3 regions of the Ktedonobacter sp. SOSP1-52 genome follow, and region 3 is predicted to be linked to each of the others. Evidence: a T-box and tRNA genes for the amino acid it is inferred to sense, from the RefSeq annotation. Region 3 holds a T-box; the other regions hold tRNA genes.
The links. The T-box of region 3 lies ahead of JMJ16_RS35875 (valine--tRNA ligase). A T-box ahead of a tRNA ligase gene usually reads a tRNA of that ligase, here a tRNA-Val.
Positions count from the first base shown of each region.

Region 1: it has a tRNA-Val gene. The T-box ahead of JMJ16_RS35875 (valine--tRNA ligase) is inferred to sense a tRNA for this amino acid. The anticodon was not compared.
Region 2: it has a tRNA-Val gene. The T-box ahead of JMJ16_RS35875 (valine--tRNA ligase) is inferred to sense a tRNA for this amino acid. The anticodon was not compared.

Region 1 is NZ_BNJH01000002.1:591,993-594,245, forward strand. It holds gene JMJ16_RS18240 (hypothetical protein) at 1-1,179, shown strand, start outside; tRNA gene JMJ16_RS18245 (tRNA-Cys) at 1,273-1,350, shown strand; tRNA gene JMJ16_RS18250 (tRNA-Val) at 1,361-1,440, shown strand; gene JMJ16_RS18255 (hypothetical protein) at 1,538-2,253, shown strand, end outside.
Region 2 is NZ_BNJH01000004.1:722,928-725,180, forward strand. It holds gene JMJ16_RS38310 (hypothetical protein) at 1-8, opposite strand, end outside; gene JMJ16_RS38315 (GntR family transcriptional regulator) at 175-915, opposite strand; tRNA gene JMJ16_RS38320 (tRNA-Val) at 1,157-1,230, opposite strand; tRNA gene JMJ16_RS38325 (tRNA-Leu) at 1,299-1,380, opposite strand; gene JMJ16_RS38330 (glucosaminidase domain-containing protein) at 1,528-2,253, opposite strand, start outside.
Region 3 is NZ_BNJH01000004.1:173,972-176,224, forward strand. It holds gene JMJ16_RS35875 (valine--tRNA ligase) at 1-767, opposite strand, end outside; T-box leader at 948-1,185, opposite strand; gene JMJ16_RS35880 (FHA domain-containing protein) at 1,344-2,253, opposite strand, start outside.

The DNA of each region.
Region 1 (2,253 bases), on a different contig from region 3:
GTTTTACCAGACTTTATCAATCACAGCCTACACTGGCAGATAGAAAATATCAATGTAGAGGATCTGGTCATCTCTTTGCGCTATAGTCCACAGATCGATGAAGACATATTGAGAAAGCTAGCCAGACATCAAGTGCTAAAGGTACGTCTGGCCGTCGCACATCATCCATGCACGCCAGAAGATGTGCTTCTACAGATGCTTCAAGACAAAGAGTTAGATGTACGTTACAGCATAGCAAAGCGCGCAAAAATGTCGAAATCGCTGCTGATGCATTTAGCATCCAGCAGTGATCCCCTCTTAAGAAGAGGGGCAGCCCATCAACCCCAGCTTGAAGAACATATGCTGGAAACCCTCTCACATGATCCAGATGCGATTGTGCGGCGGGCAGTTGCGAGCAGACATGGGCTTCCAAAGCGGCTCTACCACCTACTTGCCCAGGATACTGATATGACTGTGCGCAAGGCAATCGCGGCAAGGCATGGTCTTTCGGAAGAACACTACTACCAGCTCGCCCAGGATACCTACACTCCTGTACGTATGGTGCTAGCACGGAATGTTAAAACGCCTTCGCCACTACTGCTCTCCCTCGCCAGGGATATAGAGCCAGTTGTGCGCTATGCAGTAGCCCAGAACCCCAGATTACCTGAAGAGGCCTTCTATCTCCTCGCCAACGATTCAGATAACGATATTCTGGCACAACTGGCAGGAAACGCTCGGCTCCCCAGGGATTTGTTTATGCGCTTTGCCGAGCACTCAGACGTAAATATATTTCGAAACCTAATAACCAATCCACGCATTCCCCTGGAATTACTTAATCAGCTAAGGATGCAAAATTCCAATCAAAAATCCGCGTCTTTTCAAGCAAACTTCGCCTATCCCTCAGTCGTTTCCCAAAAGGAACGTACTCAGATGCGGCTCGATTCATACGCGAAGGCGCTCCAATCTATGACGAGCGATTCCCTACGTCTAGAACTGCTGGCCTACGAAAAGCTCCCCATCCAATTTTTGTACAGCTTCGCACGTTCGCCTATTCCCCTGGAGCGCTATCAAAGCGCACAACACCCTAATGCCTCATTAGCCTTGCTCAAGGAACTGGCACAGGACGCCAATCGCTATGTACGCGCGGTCGCCCGTCAGCAATTGGCCCTGCGCGATGAGAACAAGGCAGAGACTGACTGACTGACTGACTGACTGATAAACATGCTGGTCGCTGCATTGACAGTGAAACTCTTCTATATTATAGTAACCGCACCGAGCGTTCGGTCGATATGGGGATGTAGTGCAGCGGTCAGCATATACTCGCTCTGCAAAAGCGACAAAAGACGCCAGGTTCGACTCCTGGCCGCTCCATATTGTTTTCGGAGGTGTGGTGCAGCGTCAGCATGCGGCGCCCTGACAAGGCGTTAGGCAGACACCGGGTTCAACTCCCGGTCACCTCCGACTCTCATCGTCTATTTCACTTCGCACCTTCTCTGATTACGCATCCCTTTTCCCAGATATAGAATCCGCCAATAACTTGTGAAAGAGCATATTCACTATGAGGCACCACCGAAAGAAACATCCCTATGCTGGAGAAGCAGCCAACCCCGAGACTGCACCTGCACGCCTAGCTGAGCTGGCGCAAGAACGTGAACTAAAACACATCATCGCTGCCAATCCAAATGCCCCCTCAAACCTACTCGAAGCCTTCGCCCTGGACCAAAATGATGTGGTGCGACGCGCCACAACCCAGAATCCCAACACCCCTCTTACACAACTGCTCAAGCTGATAGAGGAGTTCCCGCATGAATTTCTGTGCAATCCACTTCTTCCACTACTCAACCTGACTCAACCAGATTTTATCAAAGAAGCTTCACCGAAAGCCTGGCTCCAGCTCTTACGCTGCGCAGAGATCCCTCAACACTGGCTACAATGGTTTCAACAGGGTCATGTTATGATCGCATCATATGTAAAAGAGCATGTCATGATTTCCTATAATGCTCATATCAGCGTGGCGGGTGAAATAACAAGTTCAGAGGAGCTACAAAAGTCTCATTTCAATATTTTCCAACCAAGACAGCCGCTAGATAGAGGACTTCCCGAGCATGAAAGTCTTATACTCACAACCATGGTTTTACCAGATTTAGCCAAACACTGGTTCCGACAGGGAGAATTTAACACACAAGTCGAGCGGCTGGTAACGCTGATATACCATAACCCAGATATTGATGAAGATGTATTGAGAGGCCTGGCTCAGCATAAAGAGGTTCGAGT
Region 2 (2,253 bases), 550 kb from region 3:
AGTTTCACTAGATACCCCCTTTCAGACCAGACTTTTTAGTCTAGACCAATCTTCAATAGAAGAATAACACAAGTTTTATGTTTATGTCAAGACTATTTGGTCTAGACTAAATAAGAACAAAAAAAGAGAGGCTAAGAAATAGCCTCAATGATGCATTAGAACACTTCTGAATAACTACTTCTTAGCCCACAATCCAGTTTGATACTCATAGGATAGTAGAAAAAACTTGGCGACGAATATGATCCGATTGAACATGATCACTGTCTCATGATCTTCTGCATAGTTCTTCCGATGGACTTCCAGGACCGGAGAACTACGATTGATCTTCAGCAGCTCTTGCTCATGCATTGACGGAAGACGAGCAATCACATCCTCATGAACAAACTGCACCGCCAGGCCGTGCCGATTTTTGATCTCCAACAACACATCAGTGCTAACATCACTCTGCATCTTCTGAAAAATGGGACCTCCAGCTAGCGAGGCAGGATAGAAGTTCTCTGCAACACGATAAGGCTCATCTTTCGTACCCTGCAAACGTACTCTTCTCACTACTTTTTCGCCCACAGGAATATTAAACACCTCGGCGACATCAGCAGGAGCAGAAACCAACATTGGAGGATCTATATTGACCTCTACAGGCGTCAATCCCTGTTCCTTCAAAAACAGATCAAAGCGTGCAGTGATACCAGGTACGCGAGCACGAGGCTTACTTACAAAAACACCAGCACGACCTTTTGAGACAACAAGGCCCTCAGACTGCAACAACTGAACAACTTTATTCATTGTCTCACGAGTAGTATCGAACTCCTGAGCAAGCATCGATAGTGATGGCAAACGCCCGGCAGTCCCGTACATACCGCCCTCAATTCGCTGCCTAAAAACATCAGCGATATGGTCCACTTTCATTTCTGACATAATATAGCCCACCGTTCCCTTTAAATTAGCTTAGACTATCAAGCTATAACTATTTGGTCTAGATTGATTTTAACATAAAAAGTTTCAAAATGCTATCCACAATAAAGCGAAATCTAATCACACAATTTAGTCTAGACTGTAACGTTAAGGCAGTAGGCTTGGACTAGAAAAAAGGCGCAAAAAAGCTCTTCTATAGCACTGTGTTTGCTTGCTACAGAAGAGCCTCTAAAGCCGCTTGAGATGGGCGATTAGGGATTCGAACCCCAGACCTACTGCGTGTAAAGCAGCCGCTCTAACCAGCTGAGCTAATCGCCCGTGTATTCCGCTTGTTGGCGAAAAATCAGGCACCCAGATATTTACTCAATATTTGGATGCCCTACAAATGCCCTCGAGTGGACTCGAACCACCACGCCCTTTCGAGCACAGGCCCTCAACCTGCTGCGTATACCATTCCGCCACGAGGGCTAATTGCTAACGGATTACGTGTGCCATAATACACCTAAGCGCGATTTTTGTCAACAGTTTTTCTGGCCTTTTTTTATAGGTTCCCCAAATTTCCGCTCTATCCGCTCGCTTGCCTCTTCGGACCGTGTAGGCGTGCTTTTAAGGCAGCTAAAAGCCTTCTTGCTGCCCACTCCCTACTGAGACCAGGTTGGGATCTGATTGCTTCTGTGAGGGACCATTGCTTGAGTTATTCAGGGCCTCGGTGTTGCGATAACGCGAGAGCAGCCCCCCTCCTGGGCGCAGTCCTGTCAATGGAACGTGTTCGTCGGTGTTGCGCTCGCGGGGAGCTGCGCTCTTCGCCGAGATTCCAAAGAGAGGTGCAATAGGTATGCTCTGTCCCTGAGAGGCCACAAACTGAGACGCATCTCGCTCCAGTTCCTCCGTCGAGGCTGAGAGCGAGACCACCTGGAAGACGCCTGCCTCCTGCACAAAGGACGGCGCCGCAAACACCTCGGCTGGCAATGGCGTCTGTGGGACAGCTGCCAGAGGAGGCGTGACGGCGAACACGGCTTGTTGGACCTCTATCTCCAGTATGCTCACGCTAGAATTGCGCCTACGTAGCATCACGCCCAGGGCGAATACGGCCACTGAGAGCAATAGACACACCGCGACAATGGTATTACGTAAAGCCACTGGAAGGCCATCAGCCTGTGGCTGAGTGTTCTTTCCACCGGGAACCTCAGTTCCTGGAGCAATATGCCTAGCATCCTGGGAGAAGCTTTGAGCCGGGAAGAAGCCTGTCGGGCCCTCATTAAAGGGACGGCTCTCACGCGTGGGAGTGGGTGTGACAGGTGGTGGTGGCGGCTCCGTCTGTGCCTGATAACGCGCCATGGA
Region 3 (2,253 bases):
GCATCTTTGGGGTTCACGGCAATCGCGGTATCACCCAGAATGGTTTCGGGTCGCGTGGTCGCGACGCTGATATAGCGCGTCTCGCTCTCGCCCTCAACTGGCTTGAGCGGATAGCGCACATAGGTCAGCTTTCCAGGGGTGTCGACATGGTTGACCTCGAGGTCAGACAGGGCGCTCATACAACGGGGACACCAGTTGATGATGCGCTCGCCACGATAGATCAGTCCCTCTTCATACAAGCTGACGAAGACCTCGCGCACAGCGTGAGAGAGCCCCTCATCGAGGGTAAAGCGCTCACGCGACCAGTCACAGGAAGCGCCCAGGCGGCGATGCTGGTCCTGAATGCGTCCCTTATACTGGTGTACCCATTGCCAGACACGCTCTAAAAAGGCCTCACGCCCCAGTTTATGGCGGTCGGTCCCCTCTTTGGCGATCAGGCGCTCGACAACGGTCTGGGTCGCGATACCGGCGTGGTCCTCGCCCGGAACCCAGAGCGTCTCATCGCCCAGCATGCGATGGTAGCGGATCAGGATATCCTCAACGGTGGAGGTAATACCATGTCCCAGATGCAGCGCGCCCGTCACGTTGGGCGGAGGCATACTAATGACAAAGGGCTTGCGCTCAGGATTGGGGCGTGGCTTAAAGTAGCCTCCCTCTTCCCAGAAGCGATACCATTTCGCCTCGACTGCCTGGGGCTCATAGGCCTTGGGAAGATCGGCGGCGGATGGAGTGGGCATTGTGAGTGTATTCTGCTCCTGCTCAGCCATGTTGACTCCTCTTGTTTTTTAACTTCTCAGCGCCTGCGGCGCTTCGCGAGGGTAAGGGTGTGTGGATGCTGATGTGTCGCTTAGCGACACATCAGCATCCACACACCCTTACCCGGCGTAGGTTAATGGGTGGTGGAAACGTCTGCGTTCTTGTTTAACATAATAAAAAAAGCCTTCCTCGTAAAGGACGAGAAAGGACATGACTCGTGGTACCACCTTTGTTCGATCAATCTGTGCGATTGATCCTCATGGGTGCGATAACGGACACATCCGTGAAAATTCCCCCTCTTAAATAGATGGGGTGCTTTTCAGACTCCCAGGCGACCTTCGACGCTTCGTCAACCGAAAGGGACTTGCAGCCAATGATCCCTTCTCTCTGGCGGTGTGTGCGTCTACTCCTCCTGCTCGTAGCCAGATTATTTCTATGCTCTCTATTTTCTTTTTCGGCAATTATCTGTAGTCTAACGAGTGCAAGCACGAATGTCAATAGACTAGAAGCGTAAGGGATATGCGTGAGAAAATGGCCACGGCCATTTTCTCACGCATATCCCTTACGCTTGAAACTCTTCGGGTTTGTTAGAACTTCTTGAAGGTACAGGTGACCTTGCCGAAGGAGATGGAATCGCCATCATTCAGCTGGGTCGCATTGTCGGGCTCCAGGCGCTTGCCATTGACCCGTGTAGAGTTGGTACTATTCAAGTCAGTCAGGGTAAAGTTGTTTCCGCTATGTTCAAAGGCGGCATGCACACGTGAAATGGTGTCCGCGCCCTGCTTGCTGCTCAGATCAACATCGGGGCGAATACCACCCAGGTCATTGTCGTAGCGGCCAACGGCGGCCGACTCGCCCTTTAGCTGCACCTGCGAGCCATCGCTAAAGATGAGCGCGCCCCAGGCTGGACCTGCTGCGGTGGAGACGTGAGGAGCAGGCTGAGCATGCCCAGCTGCACGAGGCGACGGAGGCTGTTGCGCGGGCTGAACCAGGTTAGCCTTGCCGCCCTGTTGCTCTTGCTTCTGCTGCATCTGCTGTTGCAGGTGCGCAGGCGGAGTGTAGTAGACCTCCTCTTTCTTAGGCTGCTGAGAGGGAGTCTCCTTCGCGGGGGCAGGTGTAGGAGCCGTGTTGGGAACAGTAGGCTGTGAAGCAGTCGCCTGGCTCTGCTGATTTGAAGGCACATAGTACTGGATCTCAGGCTTCTTGGGCGCGGGCGCCGCTTCCTTCTTCTCTGTACCCTGCACATACTTTACTGTCGGCTGTGGCGCGACTGTAGGATTCTGCGGCGTTGGTGGCACATACTCCGGCGGCACGGGCCGCTGCGATGGCTGCTGACCTGGGAAGATTGTCGACTCCACCACACTGGGCTGCGGCTGCGCGGGCGGCGTATAGGTTGGTGTGGGTGGTGGCGTATACACTGGCGCCGGTGGTGGCGTCGGAGGTGTATAGGTTGGTTGCGGCGCCGGTGACGGCGTCGGCGGGGTATACGTCACGCGT